One region of the Cellulosimicrobium sp. JZ28 genome, then DNA from elsewhere that is predicted to be linked to it. Evidence: riboswitches for the same ligand, from Rfam matches in the RefSeq annotation. Region 1 holds a riboswitch; each other region holds the start of a gene.
The links. Region 1 has a riboswitch for thiamine pyrophosphate ahead of BJP59_RS15160 (thiamine ABC transporter substrate-binding protein). Riboswitches for the same ligand answer to the same signal wherever they lie in the genome.
Positions count from the first base shown of each region.

Region 2: another riboswitch for thiamine pyrophosphate. It lies ahead of BJP59_RS12960 (TenA family protein); the one in region 1 lies ahead of BJP59_RS15160 (thiamine ABC transporter substrate-binding protein).
Region 3: another riboswitch for thiamine pyrophosphate. It lies ahead of thiD (bifunctional hydroxymethylpyrimidine kinase/phosphomethylpyrimidine kinase); the one in region 1 lies ahead of BJP59_RS15160 (thiamine ABC transporter substrate-binding protein).

Region 1 covers NZ_CP017660.1:3,383,788-3,388,691, forward strand. The annotation lists gene BJP59_RS15155 (ABC transporter permease) at 1-412, opposite strand, end outside; gene BJP59_RS15160 (thiamine ABC transporter substrate-binding protein) at 501-1,592, opposite strand; TPP riboswitch at 1,675-1,779, opposite strand; gene BJP59_RS15165 (ABC transporter ATP-binding protein) at 2,089-2,859, shown strand; gene BJP59_RS15170 (ABC transporter permease) at 2,856-4,904, shown strand, end outside.
Region 2 covers NZ_CP017660.1:2,876,916-2,881,819, reverse strand. The annotation lists tRNA gene BJP59_RS12975 (tRNA-Leu) at 116-192, shown strand; gene BJP59_RS12970 (VOC family protein) at 235-630, opposite strand; gene BJP59_RS12965 (VOC family protein) at 715-1,641, opposite strand; TPP riboswitch at 1,728-1,856, shown strand; gene BJP59_RS12960 (TenA family protein) at 1,847-2,599, shown strand; gene BJP59_RS20240 (helix-turn-helix domain-containing protein) at 2,713-3,195, shown strand; gene BJP59_RS12950 (DUF6882 domain-containing protein) at 3,263-4,279, shown strand; gene BJP59_RS12945 (ClpP family protease) at 4,310-4,904, opposite strand, start outside.
Region 3 covers NZ_CP017660.1:1,462,184-1,467,087, reverse strand. The annotation lists gene BJP59_RS06745 (hypothetical protein) at 1-43, shown strand, start outside; gene BJP59_RS06740 (DUF4862 family protein) at 80-1,090, shown strand; gene thiD (bifunctional hydroxymethylpyrimidine kinase/phosphomethylpyrimidine kinase) at 1,164-2,135, opposite strand; TPP riboswitch at 2,129-2,223, opposite strand; gene BJP59_RS06730 (hypothetical protein) at 2,300-2,524, shown strand; gene BJP59_RS06725 (SDR family oxidoreductase) at 2,597-3,481, opposite strand; gene pheT (phenylalanine--tRNA ligase subunit beta) at 3,478-4,904, opposite strand, start outside.

The DNA.
Region 1 (4,904 bases):
GGAACCCGAGCGGGCCGCCCTGCACGAGCAACGACCGGAACGCGACGCCGACGACGACGGTCGGGAGCACGAACGGCACCGTGACGAGCGCGCGCACGACCCGGCGCCCGGGGAACCGGCACCGGTACAGCACGTACGCGCCGGGCACGCCGAGCAGCAGCGACAGCGCCGTGCCGAGCACGGCCTGCCAGAGCGTGAGGCCGACGATCCGCCACGTGCGGGGCTCCGAGAAGACCTCCGCGAACCCCGAGAGGTCGAGGCCGCCGTCGTCCCCGACGAACCCGCGCGCCACGAGCGTGACGACCGGCCACGCGAAGAACACCCCGAGGAACGCGAGCGGCACCGCCGCCGCCAGACCCCACAGCACCCCGCGCCCGACGCCGCCCCGCCGGACCTCCCGACCCCTCACCACGGCTCTCCCCCGCGCGACCACGGCTCTACCCCGAGCGACCACGGCTCTACCCCGCGAGGGAGAGCCGTGGTCGCTCGGGGACCGGGGGTCAGTCGACGACCGTCGCCGTCCATGCCTTGATCCACTCGTCGCGGTGCGCCGAGACGTCGGCGGGCGCGACCTCGAAGGGTTCGTCGGCGAGCGGCGCGAACTCGGCCCAGCCGTCGGGCAGCGTGACGGAGTCGTCGGCGGGGTACATGTACATCTGGTCGGCGACGTCGGCCTGGAACGTCTCGCTCACGAGGAAGTCGAGGAGCTGCTGCGCGCCCTCGGGGTTCTTCGCGTTCGCGAGCACGCCCGCGTACTCGACCTGGCGGAAGCACGTGTCGAGCAGCGCGCCCGTGGTCGACGCGGAGCCGTCCTCGGTGAGCGTGAACGCGGGCGACGTCGAGTACGACAGCACGAGCGGGCGCGGCCCCGCGCCCTCCGAGCCGGAGAAGTCGACGTAGTACGCGTCGGACCAGCCGTCGACGACCTTCACGCCGTTGGCGCGCAGGTCCGCCCAGTAGTCCTCCCAGCCGTCCTCGCCGAACGCCCCGACGGTCGCGAGGAGGAACGCGAGGCCCGGCGACGACGTCGCGGGGTTGGTCACGACGAGGAGGTCCCGGTACTCCGGCTTCGCCAGGTCCTCGAGCGTCACGGGCTCGGGGATCCCCGCGTCCGCGAACCACGCGTGGTCCACGTTGACGCACACGTCCCCGAGGTCGACGGCGGTGAGCTCACCGCGGTCGCCGACCGCGTACGACGCGGCGGACTCCGAGACGTCCGCGGGCGTGTACGGCTCGAGGACGCCCTCGTCGATCGCGCGCGACGCGAAGGTGTTGTCGATCCCGAACACGACGTCGCCGAGCGGCGAGTCCTTCGTGAGGATCAGCTGGTTGACCAGCGCGCCGCCGTCGCCGGGCGCGACCTGCTCGACGGTGAGCCCGCTCTCCTCCTCGAACGCGGCGAGCACGTCGTCGCTCACCGCGAAGGAGTCGTGGGTCACCAGGGTGACCGTGCCCCCGCTGCCCGACGACGCGTCGTCGCCCCCGGCGCCGTCACCACCCGAGCAGGCCGCGAGGGCGAGGAGCGCGAGCGTCGCGCCCACGCCGGTCGCGAGGGCCCGGCCGCGGCGGGCGACGGTGGTCGTGTGCTGCATGTGTCCTCCCTGGACGTTCAGGAGGGGTCCACCGGCCCGACGAGCCGCGCGCCGGGTGGGCGCGACGGACCGCGCGAGCAGGTGATCGAGAATCCCGACTTCCTCCACCGGTGCTAACCGGATCAGGTTCGAGGGTCTGCGGTGGTCCGCACTCTCAGCTCCTCCAGGAGCTCCCCTGTCGTTCACCGCGAGCCTACACCGGCCCCTCACCCGGAGAGTCCCCTGAGAGAACCCTGAGCACCGGAGACCGCGGACCAGGGACGGTTCGGGGCCTGTCCCCGATGCCGCGGGCACGCGCGCCGCGGGAGGTTCGGTACGGCCGCCGGGAGCCCCGGCGGCCACCACAGGACGACGCCGCCCGGCGAGCCACGACGCTCCCGCGCAGCGGCACGACGAGAGGACGGACGAGGACGTGACGACGACAGGTGCGGCACGGCGGAGCACCCCGCGCGAGGGCGCGCCCGCTGAGGGCGCCGAGGGCGGTGCACGACCCGCGATTGCCACCGCGCGCGGGCTGGTGAAGACGTACGGGCGCGGCGAGGCCGCGGTGCGTGCGCTCGACGGCGTGGACGTGGACGTCGAGAAGGGTCGGCTGACGGCGATCATGGGCCCGTCCGGGTCCGGGAAGTCCACGCTCCTGCACTGCCTCGCGGGGCTCGACTCCCCCACGGCTGGGACCGTCGTCGTCGACGGCGAGACCGTCTCCGCGATGAGCGAGCGCCGGCTGACGCGCCTGCGGCGCACGCGCCTGGGGTTCGTCTTCCAGTCGTTCAACCTCGTGCCGACGCTCACGGCGGAGGAGAACATCGTGCTGCCGCTCGCGATCGCCCGGCGCCCCGTAGACCGGGAGTGGTTCGACCGCGTGGTCGACGCCGTGGGCCTGCGCCCCCGGCTGGGGCACCGGCCCGCCGAGCTGTCGGGCGGGCAGCAGCAGCGGGTCGCGTGCGCGCGGGCGCTGGTGTCGCGGCCCGCGATCGTGCTCGCGGACGAGCCGACGGGGAACCTCGACTCGCGCGCCGCCGCGGAGGTCCTGGGCTTCCTGCGCGCGTCCGTGGACGACCTCGGCCAGTCCGTCGCGATGGTCACGCACGACCCGACCGCGGCGTCGTACGCCCACCGGGTGCTCTTCCTCGCGGACGGCCGCCTCGTGACCGAGCTCCACGACCCCACGCCCCAGGCGGTCCTCGACACGCTGGGCTCCCTCACGCCCGCCGCGCCGGCCCCGGCGCACGCCGCCCCGGCAGCGACGACGGCGGCCGCCCGATGATGGGCCGGATCGCGCTGCGCGGCGTGCGCGCGCACGGCGCGCAGCTCGTCCTCTCGGTCCTCGCCGTGACGATCGGCGTCGCGTTCGTGACCGGCACGTTCGCGCTGCGCGCGATGCTCGCGACCACGTTCGACGGCATCGTCGCCTCGTCGGTCCAGGCGGACGCGTACGTGCGCGGCGCGTCGTCGGCCGGGGACGCGCTGATGTCGACGTCGGCCCAGGTGGGCGGTGCGCGCAGCCTCGTCCCGGCGGACCTGGCGCGCGACCTCGGCGCGCGCGACGACGTCGCGCTCGCGCTCCCGGAGGTGAGCGGTCCCGCCGTGCTCGTGGGCGCGGACGGGACCGCGGTCCTCGGCAGCCAGGCGCCGAGCATCGGCGTCGCCTACGACCCCCGCGACCCCGGCCCGCAGGTGGTCGACGGCCGCGCACCCCGCGACGGTGGCGAGGTCGCGCTCGAGTCGGCGACGCTCGCGGCGTCGGGCCTCGCGGTGGGCGACACGACCGACGTCGTGCTGGGCGACGCCGTGCGGCCCGTGCGCGTGGTCGGCGAGGTCTCGCTGTCCGCACCGATGGCGGGCGCGACGATCGTCCTGCTCGACGCCGGGACCGCCGCCGGGACGTACGCGCCCGACGACCTCGTCCCGTCGGTCGCTCTGTACGCGGCCGACGACGTCTCCCCGGAGGCGCTGCGCGACGCCGTCGCGACCGCGCTCCCGGCGGGCGCCGAGGCGCTGACGGGGGCGGAGCTGCGTGCCGAGACGAGCGAGGCGATCACCGACCAGCTCGGGTTCGTCTCGACGTTCCTCCTGGTGTTCGCCGCCCTCGCGCTGTTCGTCGGCACGTTCATCATCACCACCACGTTCTCGATGCACGTCCGACGCCGCACGCGCGAGCTCGCGCTCCTGCGCGCGGTGGGCGCGTCGCCCGGGCAGGTGTTCGGCTCCGTGGTGGGGCAGGCGGCGGTCGTCGGGGCCGTGGGCGCGCTGCTCGGCGTCGGGGCCGGGTTCGGCCTCGCGGAGCTCGCCCGCAGCGGGCTCGGCGCCGTCGGCATGGAGCTCTCCGGCTCGCTGCCCGTCACGACCACGGGGGTCGCCGTCCCGCTCGTGGTCGGCGTCGTCGTGTCGGTGCTCGCCGCCGCCCTGCCCGCGCGGCACGCCGCGCTCGTGCGCCCGGTGGAGGCGATGCGCGCCGACGTCGTCCGGCCCACCGGGACGGGGCGGGCCCGTGCCGTCGCCGGTACCCTCGCGCTGCTCGCGGGCGTGGGGCTCGTCGTCGCGGCGGCCGTGGCCGGCAGCGGGGGCGCGCCCCTCCTCGGTCTCGGCGCGGCCGGCGTCGTCGCGGGCGTGCTCCTCCTCGCGCCGCTCGCGGTCGGCCCGGTGCTGACCGTCCTCGCCGCGCCGTTCGTCGCGCTGGTCCGCCCGCTCGGCGGTCTCGCGCGCGGCAACGTCACGCGCCAGCCGCGGCGGACCGCGGCCACCGCGGGCGCGCTCGTCGTCGGGATGGCGCTCGTCTCGACGACGTCCGTCCTCGCGCTGTCCACCCGCGTCTCCGTGCAGGACATCGTCGACCAGGAGACCGCGGCCGACCTCGTCGTCCGCTCGGCGATGCCGTACCTGCCCGACGGGGTCGCGGGCGACGTCCCCGCCGTGCCCGGCGTCGCTGCGGTCGACGTCACGACGTACGGGCAGGTCGTCGTCGACGGCGAGCCCCAGCTGGTCGTCGGGTTCCCCGCCGAGGGCTTCGGCCGCTCCGTGCGCACGACCGCGACCGAGGGCGACCTCGCCGCGTACGCACGGGGCGAGGCCGCCGTCATGGCGGACGCGCTCGACGAGCACGGCTGGGCCCTGGGCGACGTCCTGACGCTCGCCGACCCGGCACGGCCCGACCTCCCGGCCCGGGAGGTGCGCATCGGCGCGGTGGTCGACTCGCACGCGTTCTCCGTCGACCTGCTCCTGCCGCCCGACGTGGCGGCCGCGGTCGGCGCGACGACGACGGAGATGCTGTTCCTCGACGCCGAGCCCGGCGCGGACCTCGCGGCCGTCCGC
Region 2 (4,904 bases), 510 kb from region 1:
CGACGAGGGGCGAGCCGCGCGTGCGGCTCGCCCCTCGTCGCGTCCCGGTCCCGAGCGGGCGGCCGTCGTGGCGACGGGCCCGGGGAGCCCCGCGCGCGCGGTAGATTCGGCCCGCGCCCCCATGGCCCAACTGGCAGAGGCGGCCGGCTTAAACCCGGCGTGTTCCGGGTTCGAGTCCCGGTGGGGGCACCATGCCGACGGGCGGTCGGCTCCGAGGCGCCAGGCCTCCCCGGGCTAGGACAGCCCCGTCGGGCCCTCCGGCTCGGCCGGGAGAGCGGCCTCCTGGCCGAGGATCACGACGGTGCCGTCCGGGTCCTGTACGCGCGCGACGCGCTCGCCCCACGGCTGGTCCGCGGGCGGCTCCAGGACGGGCACGCCCGCGGCCGCGAGGTGCTCGACGGCGCGGTCGCAGTCGTCGACGTACACCCACAGCACGACGCGGGTGTCCGCCGGAGGCGGGTCGCCCTGCCCGAGCCCGAGCGGCGACCGGCCCACGCGCACGCTCACGTAGACGGGCGGGCCGTCGTCGGGGAACGCGTACTCGACCGTCCCGCGCAGCAGGTCGCGGTAGAAGCCGAGGGACCGGTCGAGGTCGGCCACGGTGAGGACGGGGAAGAGGCTGCGGAACACGGTCGCTCCTCGGTGCGCTCGGCGGGTCCTCCCATCGTGCGCCTCGTGCCCCGGGCGCGCGCTCCGTGCCCGGGGCGCCGCGCCTCAGCGCGCGAGCAGCTCCTCGGTCGTGGTACCCGGGACGGACAGCGTCACGCGCGTGCCCCACGGGTCGTGCACGACGACGGAGCGGCCGTCGTCCGCGTGCTCCAGCCCGCGGGCGCGGAGGCGCGCGACGAGCGCGTCGAGGTCCTCGCGGCCCGGCACCGTGACGGCGACGTCGCCGAGCCCGAGGCTCGCGGCGCGGGGCCCGGCGCCCGCGCTGTTCCACACGTTCATCGCGACGTGGTGGTGGTACCCGCCCGCGGACGCGAAGAGCGCCCCGCTGTACCCGGTGAGCGTCGCCTCGAAGCCGACGGCGTCGACGTAGAAGGCGTGGGCGGTCGCGACGTCGCCCACCTGGAGGTGCACGTGGCCGACGCGGCCCGCGAGCGAGGGGCCGGCGTCGAACGTCTCCTGGTCGAGGTGCGTGCGCAGGTAGGCGTTCGGGTCGAGGAACGTCGTCGTCATGAGGATCTGGCCGTGCTCGCGCACCCACGTCTCGCGGGGGCGGTCGGTGTAGAGCTCGACGCCGTTGCCCTCGGGGTCGGTGAAGTAGAACGCCTCGCTGACGAGGTGGTCGCTCGACCCGACGAAGGTGCCGCGGCGGTCCTGCGCGGCGCGGTAGACGGTCGCGGCGAGGCTCGGGCCGTCGTCGAACAGGAAGGCCGTGTGGAACAGGCCGGCCTGGCGCGGGTCGACGGGCGGCAGCCCGGGCGTGTGCACGAGGCGCAGCATGGGTGTGCGGCCGCGGCCCAGCACACGGTGCACCTCCGAGCCGCGCGACCGCTCCTCGAGCGGGGCGAGGGCGAACGCGCCCGTGTAGTACGAGGTCATGAGCTCGAGGTCGCCCACGCGCAGCGTGACGGCGTCCATGCTCGTGGACGGGGACAGGAGGCGGTCGGTCGGCGCGCCCGGCGTGCTCGTGGTCATGTCTCCTCCAACTTGTTGTCGCTACAACTATATTCCCACGCCGTGGCGAGGGCTGCCGCAGCCACGTCGTCCTTGCTAGGGTCGGCGCGAACCACGCGGGGCGTCCCGCCCAGGCCACGGCCTGGGCCGAGGGACTGAGACGAGCGGTACGGCCGCCCGGACCCGTCGAACCTGATCTCGCTAGCACGAGCGGAGGAACGTGGGCATGACGACGCCTGCTGCCATCACCCTGAACCCTGTCCTCGCGGACGACCCGACCGCGCTCGTCCGGCAGGAGGAGACCGGCTTCACCGCCGACCTCGCCCGCCGGTACGCGGACCTCTTCGAGACGTTCTACGACCACCCCTTCCTGGCCGGGCTGCGCGACGGCTCCGTCGAGCCCGCCGCGGTCCGCCACTACGTGGGCCAGGACCACCAGTACCTCACGGCCTACCTACGCTGCTACGGCCTCGGCATGGCCCTCGCGCCCGACCGGTCGTGGGCGGCCTACTTCCATGACAAGGCCGGATTCCTCCTCGACGACGAGTCGCACGCGCACCACGCGATGTGCGACTTCCTCGGCGTGACGTACGAGGAGGCGCAGACGCACCGCCTCGCGCCGAGCGCGCAGGCCTACGTGGACCACATGACGGCGGCCGGCCGCGACTCGCTCGGCGTGCTGCTCGCCGCGCTGCTGCCGTGCCCGTGGACCTACATCTGGTCCGCGCGGCGCTTCTGGCTCGGCGAGCGCGAGACGACGCCCGGCGCCCTCGGCGACGACCACCCGCTCGCGGGCTGGTGGCAGTTCTACGCGGCCGAGCGCACCGAGGACGTCCTCACGGACCTGCGCGCACGCCTCGACGCGCTCGCCGCGGACGCGGGCGAGGCGGAGCGCGCGCGCATGGAGCGCGCGTTCGAGCTGAGCTGCCGCCACGAGATCCGCTTCTGGCAGATGGCCTGGTCGCTCGAGCGCTGGTGACCCGTCCGGCCGGGCGCGCGGCCGGCGTCGCGTCGTGCGCCCGGCCTTACGCCAGCAGCAGATACCCACCCGGGTGCCTCGGCACTCGGGTGGGCCGCGGGTAGCGTGAACGCATGGACGCGACGAGCGCGGTGCCGGGCACGCTGCCGGACGTGGTGCCGGACGGGGTGACGCCCAGCCCCCGCTCCCGGGCGGGCGGACGGGCGGAGCCCCTCCTGCGCCACGTCATCGGGGGGATCCTGCGGCGGGCGCGGCTCGCGCAGGGGCGCACGCTCGTCGACGTCGCGGCCGCCGCGCGCGTCTCCACCGCCTACCTGTCCGAGGTGGAGCGCGGGCGCAAGGAGGCGTCGTCCGAGGTCCTCGCCGCCGTGTGCGGCGCCCTCGGCCTGCGGCTCGTCGACCTCGTCGCCCGCACGGGCGAGGAGCTCCGGCCGCTCGCGCCCGTCCGCGTGCTGTCCTCCGCGCGAGAGCGCGGTGCCCTCTCCGCGCCACGGCACGTCGCCCCGGTGGGCGAGCCCGTGCGGGACCTCCCCGTCGCCGAGACGCTCCGACGTCCGACGGCGCGCGCCGGCGACGTCCTGCTCCTCGCGGCCTGAGCGGCGGTCCCGTCGCACCGCGTGTCGTGCGGGGGCCGGGCGCCGTGCGCGCCGCTACCGTCGGTCCATGACGGAGCCGCAGACCGCGCACGGCACGGCAGCCCAGGACGTCCCGGCCCTCCAGGACCTCGTCGACGACGCCGCGTTCCTCTCCCACGAGCACCAGCTCCACCTGACGGACCTCCACGGCGACGACGCCTGGGCCGCCGACCTGACCACCGGGGTCTTCACCTTCACCGCGCCCGACGGCGGGACCGCGACGTGCCGCCTCCAGTTCCTCGGCACGGCCGCGCCCGGGCCGGGCACGTGGATGTGGGCGTGGCAGAACGTCAACGGCTTCCCCGACGCCGTGCTCACCGCCGCCGAGAGCACGCGCCGGACCGGGCTGCGCGAGGCCGCCGAGCCGGAGCTCCCGCTGGCCGACGACCTCGCCCACCGGCTCGCGCTCGCGGCCAAGGCCGTGACCGGCTCGTTCGCCCACTACAGCGCCCCCGTCGGCGGCGGCACGCGGGCGTGGTTCCTCCTGGACGACGCCGACCTCGCCCTGCCGGCACCGAGCGTGCCGCGCGTCGTGCGGACGCTGAGCGAAGGGCTGCTGTCCGTCACGGTCGTCGACCACCGGCGCGCCGTCGCGTCCTACGCGAGCGCACGTGGCCTGCCGGCCGTCGAGGACGGGACCGGCGCCGTCGTGCTGGACGTGCCCGACGGCACCGTGACCGTGCGGTTCGACGAGCGCGGACGGATCGCGGGCATCTCCGCGTCGTCCCGACGGACCGCCGCGCCCGAGGCCGCTGCGCCCGAGGCCGCTGCGCCCGAGGCCGCCGCGCCCCTGGCCGCCGAGCCCGAGGCCGCAGCGGCGGAGCCCGAGGCCGCGGCGTCGGAGCCGGCCTCGGCAGACCCTGCGGCCTCGGAGCCGACGGCGCCCGCGCTCACCGTCCCGGAGCCGCCGGCGGAGGAGCCGACCGCGCCCGAGCCTGCGGCCGCGGCGCCGGACCCGGCCGTGCCCGAGCCGTCGCCCGCGGAGACGACCCCCGAGCCGCGCCGCCGGTCGTGGTTCCGACGACGCGGCCGACGACGCGGCTGACGACGTCCGGGCCACCCCCGCGGTCGGGCGTCACGCCGCCGCGGCGAGCTTGCGCGAGGTGACGACGGCGTCCGCGACGCCGTACTCCACGGCCTGGCGCGCGGTGAGCACCAGGTCGCGGTCGGTGTCGGCGCGCAGGCGCTCCACGGTCTGGCCCGTGTGCCGCGCCAGCACCTCCTCCGTCTCGGACCGGATCCGGAGGATCTCCTCGGCCTGGATCGACAGGTCCGAGATCGTGCCCTCCCCGCCGCCCGACGGCTGGTGCAGCAGGACGCGCGAGTGCTCCAGCACGAACCGCTTGCCGGGCGTGCCCGCCGCGAGCAGGACGGCCGCGGCCGAGGCCGCCTGACCCATGCAGATGGTCGAGACGTCGCAGCGGACGAACTGCATCGTGTCGTAGATCGCCATGAGCGCGGTCGCGGAGCCGCCCGGGGAGTTGATGTACAGCCCGATCTCCTGGTCCGGGGCGTCCGACTCCAGGTGCAGGAGCTGCGCCATGACGACGTTCGCGACGCCGTCGTCGATCTCCGTGCCGAGGAACACGATGCGCTCCGACAGCAGGCGGGAGAAGACGTCGAACGCGCGCTCGCCCAGCGGCGTGCGCTCGACCACGGTCGGGATCGTG
Region 3 (4,904 bases), 1.9 Mb from region 1:
GTGCGAGTACGCCACCGCCGACCAGGACGTCGCCCGCGCCTGACGCGTGAGGCACCCCCACCACGACCGACGAGGACCGATGACCGACCTGCACGACCGCCCCCTGACCCTGCTCGGTGCCTACGCCCTCGCGGGCGTCCCCGACCCGGGCGGCTGGTACGCCGCCCTCGACGAGGACGGCCTCGGCGGCCTCGAGCACCCCGTCGACCCGGACGACCCGGGCGCGCTCGCGACGACCGCGGCCGCGCTGCCGGCGCACTGGGCGCTGCTGCCGACGACGGTCGCCGCGACGGCCCGCCGCGCCGGGGCCGACCGCTCCTACGGCCTCGCGTCCGACGACGAGGAGGGTCGGCGCGAGGCGGTCGACGGCGTCGCACGCGTCCTCGCGGCCGTGACCCGGCTCGCCGAGGCGGAGGGTCGACGGCGCGTCGTCGCGGTCGAGCTCCAGTCCGCGCCCGGTCCGGGCCGCGGCTCCGGCGCGGCGCTCGCGCGCAGCCTCACCGAGCTCGCCGCCGTCGCGCCCGCCGGGCTGCCGCTCGTGGTGGAGCACTGCGACGCACCACGCCCGTGGGGCGTCGCGGAGAAGGGCTTCCTCGCGCTCGACGACGAGATCGCCGCCGTCGCGCGCGCGGCCCGGGACACCGGCCACCCCCTGCACGTCGGGCTCAACTGGGGCCGGTCCGCCATCGAGGGGCGCAGCGCCGCGACGCCCGTCGAGCACGCGCGGGCGGCCGCGGGCGCGGGCCTCCTCGCGAGCGCGATGCTCTCCGGTGCCGCGGGCCGGCCCGGCCGGTGGGGCGCGCCGTGGGCGGACGCGCACGTGCCGCCTCACGGTCCGGACCCCGCGCTCCCCGGCCCGGACGAGTCGATGCTCGGCCCGGCCGAGGTGCGCGAGTTCCTCGCCGCGGCCGGGCCCGTCCCGCTCGTCGGCGCGAAGGTGACGACGCGGCCCGCGGACGCCCCGCCCGCGCAGCGCCTCGCCGTCGCGCGCGCGACGCTCGCCGTGCTCCGCGACGCGCTGGCCGACCTCGACACCGACCGCGGAGCCGACCGCAGGGCCGCCCACGCACCGAGCCGCCCCACGGCCTGAGCGCGTCCCGCGGGCCGGGCGCAGGCACGTCACGGCAGCCCGGGCTCGCCCGGTCGGCCCGGTCGGCCTGGGCTCAGCCCGGCCGCACGGGCGCCGAGCGGTGCAGGTGGTCCACGGGCCCCCGGCCCGTCCCCACCCGCAGCGCGGCGCCGGCACGCAGCGCGCCCGTGAGCCACTCCTTCGCCTCGCGGGCCGCTTCCTCCCAGCTCGCGCGCTGCGGTCGCAGCGCCGCGAGCGCCGCCGAGAGCGAGCACCCCGTGCCGTGGGTGTGGGGCGTGTCGACGCGCTCGGCGTCGAACGTCGTGACGGTGGCCGCCCCCGGCGCGCGGCCCGTCGTCGGCCCGGGCGCGGGGACGACGAGCGCGTCGGGCGACGTGCGTCCGGTGAGGTGACCGCCCTTGAGCAGCACGACGGCGTCGCTCGCGGTCGCGTACGCCGTCGCCTGGCGCAGGGCGTCGTCCCACGTCGTCGCGGGCTCCTGCCCGCCGAGGACGGCGAGCTCGGGCAGGTTCGGCGTGACGACGTCGGCGCGCGCGGCGAGGTCGCGCACGGCCTGCTCGGCGCCCGCGTCGAGCAGGCGGTGGCCGGACGTGGCGACCATCACCGGGTCCAGGACGACCCAGGGCCGCGGACCGCCCGCGGCGGCGCGCGCCGCGGCGAGGTCGTCGAGCCACTCCCCGACGGTGCGGGCGTTCGCCTCGTCCGCGACCATGCCGATCTTCACGGCGTCGACCTCGACGTCGTCGGACACGGCGTCGAGCTGCGCGCGCAGGAACGCCGGCCCGGGGACGTGCACCGACCGCACGCCGTGGGTGTTCTGCGCGACGAGCGCCGTGGTGACGGCCATGCCGTAGGCGCCGTGCGCGCAGAACGCCTTGAGGTCGGCCTGGATCCCGGCGCCGCCGGTCGGGTCGGTCCCCGCGACGGAGAGGACGCGGGGGCGGGACGGTGCCGGGTCGGGCCGACGGCCCGGGTCGGGCCGGCGGTCACGGTCCGCGGGAGCGGAGGCCGGGTCGGAGGTGTGCCGAGGCAGGGCGAGCGTCATCGCGCGGACATCCCTTCGCTGGTACGAGCCAGATCAGGTTCGACGGGTCTCATCTCAGCCCCGGTGCGGGGCACCCCGTGTCGCGGGCCATGCTACGCGGCGACCCGTCGCTTTTCACCCGCCCCGACGCGTGAGACGACGCGCGTGCGCGCGTCTTTCCGGGTATGACGCAGCACGTCGCCCCCGCGACCCGCCCCTTCCTGCCGGACGCGCCCGTCCCGGTCCAGGTGCCCGCCCTCTGCACCACGTACGACCGCGACGGCCGGCGGGTCGTGCTCACGGGCGTCGTCACGCACGACGCGGGTGGCCTCGTGGCGTTCGAGTACGAGCACCCCGAGCGGGGCCTGTGGCACGTGTGGGTCGACCGGGACGCGTGCGTCCCGCTGTGACCCGGTGCCCGGACGCACGGACGCCGCCCGACCGGGGGGTCGGGCGGCGTCGGCCGTACGGGGCGCGTGCGCTCAGCGGGCGGGGAGCTCCCCCGGCATCGGGTCGTCGGAGCCCCAGCGCGTGACGCGCAGCCGACGGCCGTCGGGACCGGGCAGCGCGACGCCCGCGCGGGCGGCCTCCTGGGCGGCCGCGCGGAGCGACCCGGGCGAGTCGTGCGTCACGCGCACGAACGACCCCGAGAACGCGTCGAGCTCGCCGCGGGCGATCGCGACGACCATCTCGACCGTGCGCTCGACGGGCGTCCACTCCGTGCGGCCCTCGTGCATGACCATGGACGCCGTCATGTCGGTCTGCACGACGCCCGGCGACACCTCGAAGGTCCGCAGCCCGAGCGCGTGGCCCGAGCGGTGGAGGTTCGCCCCGAGACGCAGGAGCGCCGTCTTGCTCGCGTTGTACGCGCTCGCGCCCTCCATGTCGTGCGAGCCCGCGCCGCTGTTGAGGTCGACGACGCGGCCGCCGCCGCGCGCGAGCATCCCGGGGACGACGGCGCGCGCGAGCAGGAACGGCCCGCGCACGTTGGTCTCCAGGACGGCCCACCACTCGTCGGGGTCCGCCTCCCAGAGCGGCACCTCGGCGTCGACCCGGCCCGCGTTGTTGACGAGCAGGTCCACGCTCCCGAGCGCGGCCTCGGCCTCGCGGACGGCCGCGGCCACCGCCGCCGCGTCGGTCACGTCCGCCGTGACGACGACGGCCCGGCCCGCGCCGTCGAGCGCGGCGATTTCGTCGGCCACCCCGGCGAGCCGGCCCGCGTCGCGCGCGAGGAGCGCGACGTCGAGGCCGGACGCGGCGAGCCCGACGGCGACCGCCCGGCCGATGCCGCGCGACGCCCCGGTGACGAGCGCGGTCCGTGCGGGCGCCACGTCCGGCGTCGTGCCCTCCCCCGGTGCGCCGCTCATGCGCGCAGCTCCGCCCCGACGCGCTCGCGCGCGGCGGCCACGGCGCCCTCCCGGACCCGCGCGACGTCGTCGGCGGTGAGGGTGCGGTCCGCGGCGCGCAGCCGCAGCGAGAACGCGAGCGACTTGCGCCCGGCGCCCACCTGCTCGCCCGTGAAGACGTCGAACAGCACGACCTCCTCCGCGAGCTCGCCGGCGCCCTCGACGACCGCGGCGCGCAGCGCCTCGGCCGGCACGTCGGCGGCGACGACGAACGCGAGGTCCTCCTTCGCCGCCGGGAACCCGGAGACCGGGGTCGCCTGGACGGGCTCGTCGGACGCACCCGCGACGAGCGCCGACAGGTCGAGCTCGAACGCCACGGAGCGGGCGGGCAGGCCGACGTTCTCGAGCACCTTGGGGTGCAGCTCGCCCGCGTGCCCGACGACCGTCCCGTCGGCGAGCTCGAGGCGCGCGCAGCGGCCCGGGTGGAACGGGGCCCGCGCGGTGTCGGCGACCACGCGCACGGCGTCGTCCCCCCGCAGACCGGCGCGGTCCGCGACCAGGCGCGCCGCGTCGAGCGCGTCCGTCCAGTCCGCCGGCCGGCCGGAGCCCCACCAGCCCGCCCGCTCGCGACGACCGACCAGGACGCCCGCGACGTGGCGCGGCTGCGCCGGAAGGGCGGCCTCGATCGCGGCGAGGTCGTCGTCGGAGGGACGCACCCCGCCGGGCAGCGACGGCGCGGCCGGGGCGCCCGGGCGCGGGTGCGTCACGAGCCCGACCTCGAAAACGGCGACGTCCCCGAGCCCGCGGCCCACGTTGCGGCGCGTGGTCTCCAGGAGCGTGCTCAGCACGTCCGTGCGCATCAGGGGACGGTCGTCGGCCAGCGGGTTGAGCAGGCGCAGCGCCCGGCGGCGCTCGTCGTCCGCGGGGATCCGCAGCGCGTCGAGCTCGCTCTCGCCGACGAACGGGTAGCTCAGCGTCTCGACGAAGCCGTGCTCAGCGAGCGCGCGGGCGACCGAGCGGCGCACGCGCTGCTCGCGCGTGAGCCCGCGGCCGCCGGGCGCCGCGGGGAGCACCGACGGGATCTCGTCGTACCCGACGAGGCGCGCGACCTCCTCGACCAGCTCGGCCGGCTCGGTGAGGTCGGGGCGCCACGACGGCGGGGTCACGACGACGACGCCCGTCGCGGCGGCGTCGTCCGCGTCGACCGTGCACCCGATCGCCCCGAGCGTCCCGACGACCTGCTCGAGCGTGTAGGGCACGCCGACGAGGCGCTCGGCCTCGCCGACGGGCAGGTGGATCGGGGCGGGCGCGGTCACGCGGTCGAGGTCGCTGACGGCCGGGTCGGCGGTCCCGCCGCCCAGCTCGACGAGCAGGTCGACGACGCGCTGCGCCGCGACCGCGGGCAGCAGCGGGTCCACGCCGCGCTCGAACCGCTTCGCGGCCT